2 regions of the Fictibacillus sp. EA-CB0309 genome follow, and region 2 is predicted to be linked to the other one. Evidence: riboswitches for the same ligand, from Rfam matches in the RefSeq annotation. Region 2 holds a riboswitch; the other holds the start of a gene.
What was found. A riboswitch is a leader RNA that binds a small molecule or an ion and turns the genes downstream of it on or off. The one in region 2 is predicted to bind glycine.

Region 1: linked by a shared signal. The riboswitch ahead of gcvT (glycine cleavage system aminomethyltransferase GcvT) and the one ahead of ACEWFH_RS02030 (amino acid permease) in region 2 are both predicted to bind glycine.

What each region holds. Positions count from the first base shown of each region.
Region 1 covers NZ_CP169271.1:1,729,281-1,736,577, forward strand. The annotation lists partial or broken gene ACEWFH_RS09605 (YqhG family protein) at 1-511, opposite strand, end outside; gene ACEWFH_RS09610 (DEAD/DEAH box helicase) at 480-1,193, opposite strand; partial or broken gene ACEWFH_RS09615 (DEAD/DEAH box helicase) at 1,296-2,212, opposite strand; glycine riboswitch at 2,294-2,379, shown strand; gene gcvT (glycine cleavage system aminomethyltransferase GcvT) at 2,555-3,655, shown strand; partial or broken gene gcvPA (aminomethyl-transferring glycine dehydrogenase subunit GcvPA) at 3,721-4,844, shown strand; gene ACEWFH_RS09630 (hypothetical protein) at 4,862-5,038, shown strand; gene gcvPB (aminomethyl-transferring glycine dehydrogenase subunit GcvPB) at 5,014-6,477, shown strand; partial or broken gene ACEWFH_RS09640 (rhodanese-like domain-containing protein) at 6,525-6,901, opposite strand; gene ACEWFH_RS09645 (lipoate--protein ligase family protein) at 7,050-7,297, shown strand, end outside.
Region 2 covers NZ_CP169271.1:324,380-331,676, reverse strand. The annotation lists gene katG (catalase/peroxidase HPI) at 1-156, shown strand, start outside; gene ACEWFH_RS02035 (prolyl hydroxylase family protein) at 240-830, opposite strand; gene ACEWFH_RS02030 (amino acid permease) at 893-2,266, opposite strand; glycine riboswitch at 2,399-2,477, opposite strand; gene rlmH (23S rRNA (pseudouridine(1915)-N(3))-methyltransferase RlmH) at 2,613-3,092, opposite strand; gene ACEWFH_RS02020 (CxxH/CxxC protein) at 3,173-3,337, opposite strand; gene ACEWFH_RS02015 (hypothetical protein) at 3,638-3,772, shown strand; gene ACEWFH_RS02010 (S1C family serine protease) at 3,818-5,026, opposite strand; gene ACEWFH_RS02005 (MBL fold metallo-hydrolase) at 5,183-5,980, opposite strand; gene yycI (two-component system regulatory protein YycI) at 5,997-6,428, opposite strand; gene ACEWFH_RS01995 (hypothetical protein) at 6,469-6,834, opposite strand; gene yycH (two-component system activity regulator YycH) at 6,840-7,265, opposite strand.

The DNA.
Region 1 (7,297 bases), 1.4 Mb from region 2:
AACAAAAATCCGGAATCCTTTTCGTTAATAACATTTTTTGAAGACGCTGATGAAATTGATCTTCAATTGTTCCATTAATCAATTGAATACCATAAGAAAGTACTCGGTCTTTCTTTTGATCACATTGATAGGTGACTTTAACATTTAGGCAGAGCCATGGTTGCAGCGGTACTTGTGCTCCTTGTTGTGGGACAGATTCATACAGCCGAATAAAAGACGCGAGTTTCTTCGTCGATCCAAAGATTTGGTGAAGTCGTGGTGACCCAAAATGGATAAACTCGCCTTTTCCATCAGGTGCTTGCTGTTGTCCTGTTACAAGTGTTAACGTCATCGGATTTGGTGTACCACCGGTTTTCTCAAGATAATGCCAGTAGAACGGGCGATTCATTAAGACTTTGTCCAGTTCTGTGGTCAATTGGACTTTCATATAACTAAAGTTTTTTTCAAGAATCCGGCATTCATTTGCATCAAAATATCGTTCAAGAAAGCGATGTATCTCGTGCTGCTGCATGCTCTTCCCATCCTTTCTGCTTGATCCCGCCATCCAAGTTGATTAAGGAAGCAAGATTATCCATCTTCACTCGGATCTCACCTTCACTATCAGACGTGTTCATGATGTCTGCTATATGTCGCTCTATGTTCTTGATCTCAAATTTTGTTAAAATCTCATCGAGCTCTCCAATAACACTTTCAAATAGGTTAATTTTGTTGTATAGCAGATTTAAGATATGTTCCTCTATTGTGTTTTGAGTTGCAAAGTTGTAGATATGAACATCCCCTTGCTGGCCAATACGGTGGATACGTCCGATTCGCTGTTCGATCCGCATCGGGTTCCATGGTAGATCATAGTTGATAATATGCTGACAGAATTGAAGGTTAATTCCTTCTCCCCCTGCTTCAGTTGCGATTAACACTTGAGCGCGTGTTCTAAAGAGGTGGGTCATCCAATCCTTTTTGCTTCTTTTAAACCCGCCCCTAAAAGGTACTGAAGAGATGCCGTGCTGCTGTAAAAACCACTGTAAGTACAATTGAGTAGCGCGATACTCTGTAAAAATAATGACCTTGGAATCGATCGATTGGATGAGTTCCAATGCTTTTAGAGCTTTGGAATTTTGGTCGACCATTTCGATTTTTTTCATTAAGTCAACGATCCGGTTCTCCATCAACGTCGAAGGTACCTCTTTTTGCAACATGTTTTTAAGTGTTAAAAATACAGCTTCTCGAGAACTGCATGCTTCACGCTGCAATGTAACGATTGAGAACTTACTTCGATCAAAGTATGGGTCTCGTTTCAGTTTTGAAATTTCATCATATAGATCACGTTCGGTTTTTGATAATGTAATAGGTATGGTTTTAACAAGGCGTTTCGGCCATTTTAGACCGGTTTCTTCACGTCTGTTACGTACCATTACTTTGTTAACAAGTTGCTTTAACTTCTCTTCATTCTTAAGGGAATACTTATCTTCTTTAAAGTCTTTATCAAAGTTCTCTCTGTTTCCGAGGTGTCCTGGTTTCAATAGAGATACAAGATTAAAAATCTCCTCAACTCTATTTTGTACAGGAGTAGCGGTTAACAATAAACAGAACTTCTTTTTTAACAACTGTACAAATTCATAGTTTTTTGTTTTTTTGTTTTTGAGTTTGTGTGCTTCATCTATAATAACGAGATCATAATCCTGATTTAGCACGATATCACGGTGGGGAGCGCGCTTGGCAGTATCAATAGAAGATACAACAACGTCGCATTGTTCCCAGACGTAAGCTTTTTCTGTGCAATAGCAGGGATAAAGAACTTTTGATTCAATTCGTTTGTCCACTGAATAACAAGTGATGCGGGAACAAGAATCAGAATCTTTTTCGCTAAACGACGAATCATATATTCTTTGAGAATTAATCCTGCTTCTATCGTTTTCCCTAGCCCAACCTCATCTGCTAATATTGCTTTTCCGTTCATTTGTTCAATAACGGTTGTTGCAACGTCCAGCTGATGTGGCAAAAAAGTCATCTGTGGGAGATGGTTCGGAGCTTGAAGTCCTAGAAAATCAGGAATTGCCAAATGATTCTCTGCCTCGAGCGCCAAGTTATACATATCCCAATTGGCCCAAGGTCCATCTTCTTCCACACGCTTAAAAAAGTCATCATGCCAATCTTGCTGAAACTGAACGTCGATTTTCATAACGGATTTCCTTTCTTTAAAAAAGTTCGTTGCCATTCCATTTGTAAAAATGATAGGATAATAATGTAGTAAACATAGTAATAGTATGTGCGACCTTGGACAATAACATACTCGCGAATGAAAGTAAGAGGAGAGACTGCGTTAGCAGCGCCGAAGGAGCAAACAATTGTGAAACTCTCAGGCAAAAAGACTCTTGCTAGACGCATCTCTGGAGAGTGCTTTTTAATAGATGAAAGCCACCAACGAAGAAACTCAGGAAGCTATACTGAGAAACTTACAGGTTGCAGGACAGAGGATCCCATTTTGAAGGGGTCTTTCTGTCCTTTTTTTGTCCAGAAAAGTCCGAAAATTTTTAAGTATGAAAAAGGAGGAATTCACATGGCTACATTGTTACGAACACCGCTATTCGAAACATACAAAGAACACGGTGGAAAAGTAATTGATTTTGGTGGTTGGGAATTGCCTGTTCAGTTCTCAAGTATCAAAGAGGAACACGAGGCTGTAAGAACAAAAGCAGGTCTATTCGATGTATCTCACATGGGAGAATTTGATGTAAGAGGACCTAACGCATTATCGTTCTTGCAATATACGATGACAAATGATGTTTCCAAACTTCAAAACGGCCAAGCGCAATATACGGCTATGTGCTATGAAAACGGCGGTACAGTAGATGACCTTTTAATTTATAAAAGAAATGATAACGATTACTTGCTCGTTGTGAATGCCTCAAATATTGAAAAAGATTTCGAATGGCTTATGAGCAAAAAGCCTGAAGGTGTAGAACTTGTGAATGTGTCTCCTGAATATGCGCAACTCGCTATTCAAGGACCACAAGCAGAAGAAATTTTACAAAAGCTTACGGATACAAACCTTTCTGAGATCGGATTCTTCCGTTTTAAAGAAGATGTTTCATTAGCTGGAATATCTGCTCTTGTTTCTCGAACAGGCTACACAGGTGAAGACGGGTTTGAGATTTATTTGAAAACTGAACATGCTGAAAAATTGTGGAGATCCATTCTTGAAGCTGGCAGTGAAGATGGTTTGCTTCCAGCAGGACTTGGTGCGCGTGACACGCTTCGTTTTGAAGCTAAGCTCGCTCTATACGGTCAAGAACTTACAAAAGAGATCACTCCAATAGAAGCAGGAATCGGATTCGCTGTAAAAACAGATAAAGAAGAAGATTTTATCGGAAAAGAAGTACTGGCAGAACAAAAGAAGAATGGGGCACCAAGGAAGCTTGTCGGCATTGAAATGATCGATAAAGGTATCCCGCGTTCTCATTATGAAGTATACAAAGGTGATGTGAAGATCGGTGAAGTTACTACCGGTACACAATCGCCAACACTGAAGAAGAATCTAGGCCTTGCTTTGCTCGAAAAAGAGTATACAGAGCTTGGTACCGAAGTCGAAGTACAGATTCGCCAAAAGCGCTTAAAAGCAAAAGTAGTCACTTCACCATTTTATAAACGAGGAAAATAGAGTTCTTAAGGAGGAGAAACCATGACGTTCCGCTATTTGCCAATGACAGACCAAGATAAAAGGAAATGCTTGAAACGATTGGAATTGAAACGACAGAAGATCTTTTTCAGGATATTCCAGAAGAAGTTCGTTTTAAAGGACGCTTACAAATTGAGGAAGCATTGTCTGAACCTGAGCTAGTTAAGGAAATGGGCCGATTGGCTGCGTTAAACAAAAATACAAAAGAATATGCATCATTCCTAGGAGCAGGAGTTTACGATCATTACACTCCATCAATCGTTAACCATATGCTTCTGCGTTCTGAGTTTTACACAGCATATACACCTTACCAACCTGAGATTTCTCAAGGTGAACTTCAAGCGATCTTCGAGTTTCAAACGATGATCTGTGAATTAACAGGTATGGATGTTGCTAACTCTTCCATGTATGATGGCGGAACTTCACTTGCTGAAGCAGGTCTATTGTCAGCAGCGCAAACGCGCAGAAAGAAGATCGTTGTTTCCAAGTCCGTTCATCCAGAATCTCGTGATGTTCTGAAGACATATGCTAAAGGACAGCATTTAGAAGTGGTTGAAGTTGAAATGGAAGACGGAATGACGTCACTCAACGCCTTGCGTGCTGAGGTGGATGAAGAAACGGCATGTGTGATCGTGCAATATCCAAACTTCTTCGGTCAGATCGAACCGTTAAAAGAGATTGAAGAAATCGTTCATGGAGCAAAAGGGATGTTTGTTGTTTCTTCAAATCCGTTAGCTTTAGGCGCACTAACTCCCCTGGGAAGTTTGGGGCAGATATCGTTGTAGGTGATGCACAGCCTTTTGGAATCGCACAAGGCTTTGGTGGACCTCACTGTGGATATTTTGCTGTAACAACCAAGTTAATGCGTAAAGTACCTGGACGTTTAGTTGGTCAAACTCTCGATGAAGACGGGAAGCGCGGTTTTGTATTAACGCTTCAAGCGAGAGAACAGCATATCAGACGTGATAAAGCGACAAGTAACATCTGTTCAAACCAAGCGCTAAATGCTCTTGCTGCATCCATTGCCATGACTGCTCTAGGTAAGCAAGGTGTTAAAGAAGTGGCTCACCAAAATATCCAAAAAGCACACTATGCAAAAAAGTACTTGAAGAAAAAGGCTTCAAAACAGCCTTCACAGGGCCGTTCTTTAACGAGTTTGTTATTGAGTTAAAGTGTACAGCTAAAGAAGTGAACGCAAAACTATTAGAATCTGGCATCATCGGCGGTTATGATTTGGGTCTTTCGTATTCAGAACTTAAGAACCATATGCTTTTAGCCGTTACGGAAATGCGAACAAAAGAAGAGATCGATCAGCTTGCAAATGTATTGGAGGGATTAGCATGCGTACAGAACATCAGTCATTAATTTTTGAATTGTCCAAACCAGGTCGAGTGGGGTACAGCATTCCTGAACTTGACGTTCCAGAAATAAATGTAGAGTCAATCATTCCTTCCGATTATTTGCGTACGGAAGAAGCTGACCTTCCTGAAGTGTCTGAGCTGCAAATTGTTCGCCACTATACAGCATTATCCAATCGTAACCATGGAGTTGATTCAGGTTTTTATCCGCTTGGTTCATGTACGATGAAATATAATCCGAAGATCAATGAAGATGTAGCACGTTTCCCTGGATTTGCAAATATCCATCCGCTTCAAGAAGAAGAAACTGTTCAAGGTGCGATGGAAATGATGTACCGTCTTCAAACATCTCTGGCTGAGATTACGGGTATGGACGAAGTAACTCTGCAGCCGGCAGCTGGTGCACATGGTGAGTGGACAGGTCTTATGATGATCCGTGCTTATCATGAAGCGAACGGAGACTTCAATCGAACAAAAGTTATCGTTCCAGATTCAGCACACGGAACGAACCCAGCATCGGCGACCGTAGCCGGGTTTGAATCCATTACTGTAAAATCTGACGAGCGCGGTCTTGTTGATCTTGATGATTTAAAACGAGTAGTCGATCAAGATGTTGCGGCTCTTATGCTTACGAATCCAAATACACTAGGACTTTTTGAAGAACATATTTTAGAGATGGCAAAAATTGTCCATGAAGCTGGTGGAAAGCTTTACTATGACGGCGCGAATGCAAACGCAATCTTAGGTTTTGCTAGACCTGGAGATATGGGCTTTGACGTTGTTCACTTGAATTTGCATAAAACATTTACAGGACCACATGGCGGTGGCGGACCTGGATCAGGGCCAGTAGGAGTGAAAGCGGATCTGATTCCTTTCTTGCCAAAACCAGTACTTGTTAAAGAAAAAGATGTTTATAAGTTTGAGTACAATCGCCCACAATCAATCGGTCGGGTAAAACCTTTCTATGGTAACTTCGGAATTAACGTTCGTGCGTTTACTTATATCATGACGATGGGTCCTGATGGATTGCACCAAGTGTCTGAAAATGCAGTATTGAACGCAAACTATATGATGCGCCGACTTGAGCCTCATTTCGATCTTCCTTTTACACAGCACTGTAAGCATGAGTTCGTATTATCAGGACGCCGTCAGAAGAAGTTAGGTGTAAGAACACTCGATATTGCAAAACGTCTTTTAGACTTTGGCTATCACCCGCCAACGATCTACTTCCCATTAAGTGTGGAAGAAGCCATTATGATCGAGCCGACTGAGACAGAGTCAAAAGAAACACTTGATGAATTTATCGAAAAGATGATTCAGATCTCGAAAGAAGCAGAAGAAACACCAGAAATGGTTCAAGAAGCTCCTCATACAACAGTTGTAAGAAGATTGGATGAAGCAACAGCTGCTAGAAAACCAATCTTAAAGTACAGCAAACAAGTATAAAAGTACAAAAAAAGCAGCCCGATTTTTTCGGGCTGCTTTTGTATGTGTTAATTTGATTTTACACGGCCTGTCCATTTGCGGAAGCCGCCTTGTAAATGATGGAGTTGGCCGTACTTTTTCTTTTAAGAAAGTTGGCTGCACGAGCGCTTCTGAATCCGCTCTCGCAATATAAGTAAACAGGCTGGTCGTTACGAACTTCCTTCAATCTTTGCCTCATTTGAGATAAGGGAATGTTGCGAGCTCCTAAGATGTGTCCCTTTTTAAATTCTTCAGGTTCACGGACATCAATCAGTTGAGCTTTTCGATAACCTGCCTTGAACTCTTCTTCGTTTAAGGTCTTTAGAAATCTCTTTTGGTATAGACCCATACCAATCACATACGCCAATAAAGCTACTACAATACCTGCTAAAACTATCCATCCCATAACGCTTGCACTCCTTTAAACAATCTACCACAATTATAGCGGTGCGCGGCTCTATAGGCAAAAGAAAAATCTAACTTTAAGCGATTGTTTTGACACATGCCCCGAATTTGGTACACTAGTTACGAATGAATGGCAGGGAGACGAAGACGTGGAAAAAGAAAACTGGTATTATATCGATTCAGGAAATTGCGAACCAGCAATAAATATGGCAATGGATGAGGCTCTTTTAACTTGGCACAGTGAAGGGAAGATTCCGCCTGTTATCCGCTTTTATGGATGGAATCCAGCGACATTATCCATCGGCTACTTTCAAAAAGTAGAAAAAGAGATTAACCTTGATGCGGTAAAAAAATATGATTTAGGATTCGTTAGGCGTCCAACTGGAGGTCGGGGAGT
Region 2 (7,297 bases):
TTTGACCTTGTTTTCGGATCAAACTCAGAACTTCGTGCTTTAGCTGAAGTGTATGGACAAAATGACAACAAAGAAAAATTCGTTCGCGACTTTATCGCAGCATGGGTAAAAGTGATGGACGCTGATCGTTTCGATGTTAAACAAACAAATGAGTAGTTGATGGATTTTCAAAATACTATTTTTAAAAAGCTAGAAAAGGCCAGAGATTTAGCAAAATCTCTGGCCTTAATTGTTTTCGATTAATGTCGTGGCTTTTCTCTAAACCACAGAGTAGCAATCCACTTTTCTCCTGCTGTTAATGGACGAGACCCATGAAAGGAAAGTGGGTGTGGCTGATCTGTATGCTTGATGCAATTTTCAAAAACGAGCATATTCCCTTGTGAAGGAGCTACCTCAAATTTTAAAGCTGGAAAAAACGTTTCTCCTCCTCCATCAGTTACAGAGTTTAAATAGAGAAGTGCTGTAACGATTCGTTGTCCCCCATTTGATAAATACGTTCTTCCTAACTGGGTGGAAGGACTAAATGTGTCGAAATGGGCATCAAATTTCCCTCCAACTTGATACCTAACAACTTGTAATTGTTCTGCATGACTGAGCGGCTGCCCTACGATGGACGAAATGCGTTCTGTTATTTGTTGAACCGTTTCATTTAAATGATGAGGAAGCCACGCTTGATCTGACTTTCGTGTGTTTGACGCCCCTACGACCGTCGACGGCTTTAGATTTTCTTTAGCCATATCCATCAATTGTTGGCATTCATTCTGACTCAATGTGTTTTCATAGCTTGCTATAAAAGGAATTTCACTGTAAACAACGGAAGGCTCTTTCATCGGATCACCTATTTTTTCGTAATTTACAGCTATCCTATGCTCTAAAAATAAGGGCCGTGAACCTATTTTAGATCGATGTCCACTTCACGCAGCCGTTTCGTTGAATTTTTGGACGAATACAGTATAAATAATAAAATAAACCACAAAGGTGTCAGCAATAACGCTGGACGAGTAGCATCTGCAACGAGCAACACAATCAGGATCAGCCCGAATAGCGCTAGAACCACATAGTTAATGAACGGAGCAAAAGGTGCTTTAAATGCTGACTTTTTGTGCAGATCCGAACGATTTTTACAATATTTGATATGACTAATTAAGATGACGCTCCACACCCAGATAAAACAAATGGCACTGATCGTGGTTACAATGCCAAAAGCCTGCTCCGGAACCAGTTTGCTCAGGAGCGCTCCTACTGAAACGACAAAAGCAGATACCCATAGCGCGTTTCCAGGCACATGATTTTTAGTCAGTTTCTTAAAAGATTGAGGAGCCTGTTCACTCTTGCTCAACGTAAACAGGATGCGGCTAGTCGAAAACAATCCGCTGTTACACGCAGATGCCGCGGATGTCAGGACAACGAAATTAATAATTCCAGCCGCAAGCGGAATCCCTATTAAGCTGAACGTTTTAACGAACGGACTTTCCGCTGCGTTTAATTGAGTCCAGGGATTGATGCAAAGGAGCACAATCAATGCGGCAACGTAGAAAAACAGAATTCGAAGTGGAATCTTATTGATCGCAGACGGAATATTTTTTCTAGGATCAGACGTTTCTGCTGCCGCCACACCGACCAATTCCACTCCCACAAACGCGAACACAACCATCTGGAACGATAGTAAGAATCCGGTCATCCCATTGGGAAACAGACCTCCATGGTTCCACAGATTGTTCATTGAGACGGTTCCCGCATCAGTCTGATAACCTATCACTAGTAAAACAACCCCAATTACAATTAACGCGAGAATCGTAACCACCTTGATTAGAGCAAACCAAAACTCCAATTCCCCGAAAAGCTTAACTGTTAAAAGGTTGAGCCCAAGTAAAAGAAGCAAACTGACAATCGCCGGAACCCACTGCGGTATGTCAAACCAATATTGCACGTAAACACCGACAGCAATCACATCGGCCATTGCTGTCATGATCCAGCAGAACCAATACGTCCAGCCTGTGATGAAAGCAGCTCGCGGACCAAGATAGTCCTCTGCAATATCGGTAAACGACTCATAACCTGCGTTCGAAAGCAGCAGTTCCCCTAGCGCTCTCATCATGAAAAACAACGCGATCCCAACGATTAAATAAGCAAATATAACAGACGGCCCGGCAAGCTGAATCGCTTTTCCTGAACCTAAAAATAACCCCGTACCAATTGTTCCGCCAATGGCAATCAGCTGCACATGACGGTTAGCCAAATCCCTCTTCAACTCTTGCTGTGACACGTATGAATCCTCCTTCTAAGATGCAAATCAAACGAAAAAAAGAGACTGGAAAATTCTCCAATCTCTTGTACATTAGAATATGAAAAAAGCATTCAATGCGCTATAAATAACAGGCACAACAATGTCAAAATTCAATACTCTTCTGTCCGTTTGCCTGAGATTGTGAACCCTTCGGCGCCGCTTAACAAGCGGTCTCTCCAGAAGCTGCTCCTGCTGTAGTACGACCCACAGCAATCATAGCTTGCTATCTATTAAATTTAAGTAGTTCTGAATAGTTTTTAATACTATTATGGATTTTGGGTTTTGTCAAATGTTAACCCAGTGTAGATTAAAAGCCATGCATCATTTACTTATGATACGGTTCTCCCCGATTAATCCGAAAAGCCCGATAAATCTGCTCAACAAGAACAAGTTTCATCAATTGATGCGGATAAGTGATCTTTCCAAACGAAATCTTCTCATTCGCGCGCTTCATAACAGCGTCACTTAACCCCAACGATCCTCCAATGACGAAGGCTACTTTGCTTTTCCCATAGGTTGCAAGCTGATCCAAATTTTTAGCCAAGTCTTCCGATGAAACGGCCTTTCCTTCAATCGCCATTGCAATGACATGCACATCTTGCCCGATCTTTGCTAAAATCCTTTCACCTTCAGCATTTTTAACCATGATCATCTCTTGATCACTTAAAGTTTCAGGTGCTTTTTCATCAGGAACTTCTATAATTTCAACTTTGGCATACGGCCCTAGTCTTTTTAAGTATTCATCAATACCTAACTTCAAGTATTTTTCTTTTAACTTTCCTACCGATACGATTGATATATTCACTTGTTGAAAACTTCCTTTCAAATAAGTTATCCCCAGAACTTATCCACATATGCACATTTAAGGCCATATATTGTAGGCGTTCATATGTTCGATACTTTATATGTACCGTCGTTGCTGCAGTATTCACAACCTGTTGATAACTCACTATTTTCTGTTAGTAACTCCACAACAGGCGGTGTTTCAAATTCATCCACAATGATGTCAATCGCAAGCTCTGCATGCTCTTTACAGCAAATAATTATCAAAATCTTCACTCCTTACTTATCCACAATGCTTCTTCTTACACTAATGAACTTACGTCTGTGTGTAAACAATCTCCTTCAAATAAAGTTGTCCACATGTGGAGCCAACTTCAACAACTTTAAACACTCCTCGTAACATGCAAACCGCTTAACAGTTTTATGAAACAACCAGAAGCAAACACCTTGAACCAAAAATCAGTACAAAGCATCAAAGTAGTAGAAATAAAAACTCTTCTCTAACAGGGTGTTGCTTTAAGATTTTATTATTCATTCTCTTCTTTGCCAAGTTGATTGTAGTGCAAGGTGCGAGACTCCTGCGGGACAAGCGGTCAGGTGAGACCCTTTAGGGCGCATAGCGGCAAGGGCTCACCGACTGCCCCGCGGAAAGCGAGCAGCCTGGAACGGAAATCAACCTCTTTCAAAGACATCGAAGCCTAACAAAACAAAAAAACAGGGAAACCATAAGCCCCCTGTTCATCACATTTATTGCGTTTGTCTTCCACCGCTCAACTCAACTTTGACGGTCTGTTTCTTACCATCACGATAGAACGTTACATCGACTTCATCACCAATTTTAGCTTTCGTGTAAAGGAACTTACGAAGAGCGACTGGATCCTTAATCTTCTCTCCACCCATCTCCGTAATAACATCCATTTCCTTCATTCCCGCTCGAGCCGCTGGAGAAGCTGGCGTGATTTCCATTACAACGACACCATCTTTGACACTGTTTGGAATCTTAAGCGTTTGTTCACGCTGATACGTATTCACTTGAGAAAGCGGAATGATGTTAACACCCAAGAATGGTCTTCTCGTCTCACCATATTTCTCAAGGTCTTCGATAATTGGTTTTGCTACATCTGAAGGAATAGCGAATCCAATTCCCTCTACTTCATTCTGAGCAATCTTAGAAGAGTTAATGCCGATCACCTGACCCGCAATATTAATTAACGCTCCACCGCTGTTACCTGGATTAATGGCTGCATCGGTCTGAATAACTTCTGCTTGCCAATCAGGATTGCCGTCTTGATCAAGATCAATGGGAATAGAGCGGTCAGCACTTGATACGATCCCTTGTGTAACAGAGCCAGGGAAGTTTCCTAACGGATTACCGATTGCAATCGCAGGTTCTCCGCGTTTAAGGTCACCCGATACCCCAAATTCAGCGACACTGTCTACTTTGCTGCCATCAATTTCAACAACAGCCAAATCCATCAGAGGATCTGAACCGCGAAGCGTTCCTTTTAATTTTGAACCGTTGCTTAATGTGATTTCAATCTGATTCGCATCTTCAACAACGTGATGGTTTGTTACGACGTACGCTTTGTTGCCTTCTTTTTTATAAATAACACCTGATCCTGTACCCGCTGGCTGCTGGCTCCAGAAGTCCGTCTGTTGAATGTTAACGACCTCCACCACGGCACCAGAAGCTTTATCTACAGCATCTGTTACATTTGTAGTAAGATCAACATCAACGTTTCTCTCAACCGCATTTTCGTCAGTGCCTAAGCCGTTTTCCTCTTCATTCGGAGGATACAGATTATCCGGCAAGAGACCAGCTCCTCCTAGTGCAGGTACTGTAAATAAAACAAGCAAACCACCTAGAATCGCTCCTAGCAAAGCTGGTAGAAACTTTCCTCCGCGGTTTCCTTTTTGTCGAGATGAGGATTCATAATCGTCATCATAATATCCCATTTTGCTCATCACCGTTCCTTTCAACAATGAAGTGTACGAATTCATAACCTAGTATAAGCAATTAGTCCTGAAATTATGGACATTTTGGGTTATTTTTCATAATTTCCCACACTTATTGTTATTTCCGGAAACGGTTTACTTTAAACAAGTAAGTATTTATACCAAGGCGAGCTTAGTAGGCTGACTTGCGTCTGTATCATGAAGAATGATTTGTTCACCAGCCGTGATATCATACGTTTTTAACGTTTGTTCGACCGCTAAGCGAGCAATATCTTTCATGTTGTTGTCTTTACTTAGATGCGCAAGATAAATGTGCTTCGTTCCATCTCCAATGACATCTGCAAGAGCATGCCCGCAATCTTCGTTTGAAATATGACCATGATCTCCTAGAATACGTCGTTTAATATTCCAAGGATATCTTCCCATCATGAGCATATTGATATCGTGATTGGACTCGATCACAAGCGAATGGCTATCACGGATAATCCCTTTCATTCGGTCACTCACATAGCCTGTATCTGTCATGAGGGCCAGCTTTCTGCCGTTGTGATGAAACACATAGAACATCGGTTCAGCTGCATCATGTGATACGCCAAACGACTCTACTTCAAGGTCGTTGAACGTTTTAACGCTTTCCATCTCAAACTCGAATTTTTGCTCTGTTGCCACTTCACCAATTAACCCGTTCATAGCATTCCACGTGTTTTTGTTCGCGTAGATTGGAAGTTTAAATTTACGAGCAAGCACGCCGAGTCCTCTTATGTGATCGCTATGTTCATGAGTGACGAGAATGCCATCAATATCGCCCACTTCACCACAAGCCGCTTTTTCAAAAAGAATTTGAATCTGTTTCGCACTTAACCCTGCATCAACAAGCAGGCGTGTTTGTTCGGTTTCAACGTAAACGGCATTCCCCGAACTGCCGCTAGCGAGAACGCTAAATTTTAAACTCATAACCGCATGTTCCTTTCTACTCTTCTTCTCCCGATAAAACCTGAATGGAACTGTCAGTTGCATTAACTAAATACTGTCCGACCTCTGTTTCTATGAACCACGTAGGAGCGTACACTTGAAGATCCCCTACACCTACAAGACTGTAGTACCCCAATTGAATGTCTTTTACTTTGTCGCCCTTATTTAATTTATCTGTTTCAAAGAGCCTGCCTAAAGCTCTGTCAGGCTCAATAATTTCTTGTGGAGCACCTTGTCGCATAATATTCAGATAGGTTTGTGTAAACTTTGTCAATCTTCCTTTATCATCAAGATAAAATTTAATCATCCCGTTTGGTGCTTCAAAATCAAGTGTAGGTTCTTTCGGTTTTTCGAAGTTACTTGCATTATAAAAGATTGGTTTCGTTAAGTAGATTTGATTAAACCAAATGATATTGTTTTTTTGTCCCATTGAAAAAAGGCATAGTCTTTCCCTCGAGAAACATGATCTTCTAAAAACTTTGATAGCGAATCAACCAGATCATTTGTATCTTTTTTGGAAGATCTAGTGGTTTTTTTAACGTGTAATGCAAAGTTATGTTGGTGCTGCTTTCTTTATCTAGTGATATATCTTTTGATTTTATAGCCTTTTCTTCATCAGAGAACGTGTATCTTTGGGCACTAATAAGCGTTTGATCCGATTTATACTTTGGGATCTTATCTTTATAATCAATTCCATTGATAGCAAGTACTTCCTCTAAAGGCTGCTGAGAGAGAGGTGCAATGTTATTGATATCATTTTTTTGTACAGCTGGTAGCCTAAAAACAAATTTAAAACGAGGAAGGTAAGGATAAAAATGCTTTTTGTTTTCTTCCAATCCAATTAAAACCCTTCCTCTCTGTCTGTCTTAAATAGTGATGACCATCCTTGATTTTCATACTTAATGAACCATTTTGGTTCCAAGAAATAAACATGTGGTTCATTTTGTCTTTTAATAGAGTAGCCGATTCGAATATCCTGAATATAGTTCTCATTCAATTCAGCATCAATTAATTTTTGTTTGACTTCAAAACCAGATTCTAATTCTATCGTTTCAGATAAATCACCGGGTGTATATTTTGATTGTGTATCTAATTCGACGATTGACCTTTCATATTGATAAAGTTCACTTTCATTCCAGCTTAGGAGCATAAGCATATCGTTATCAAGCACGGGTAATTCGTCTACAAACAACCAAAAACCAGCTTCTTCATTGTCAAGTTCTGATAAGATGTATGGATTTCCGCCCCAACCTGCGTGGGTGTTCACATAATCAACCGATAAGAAAAGAGGCGAATTAA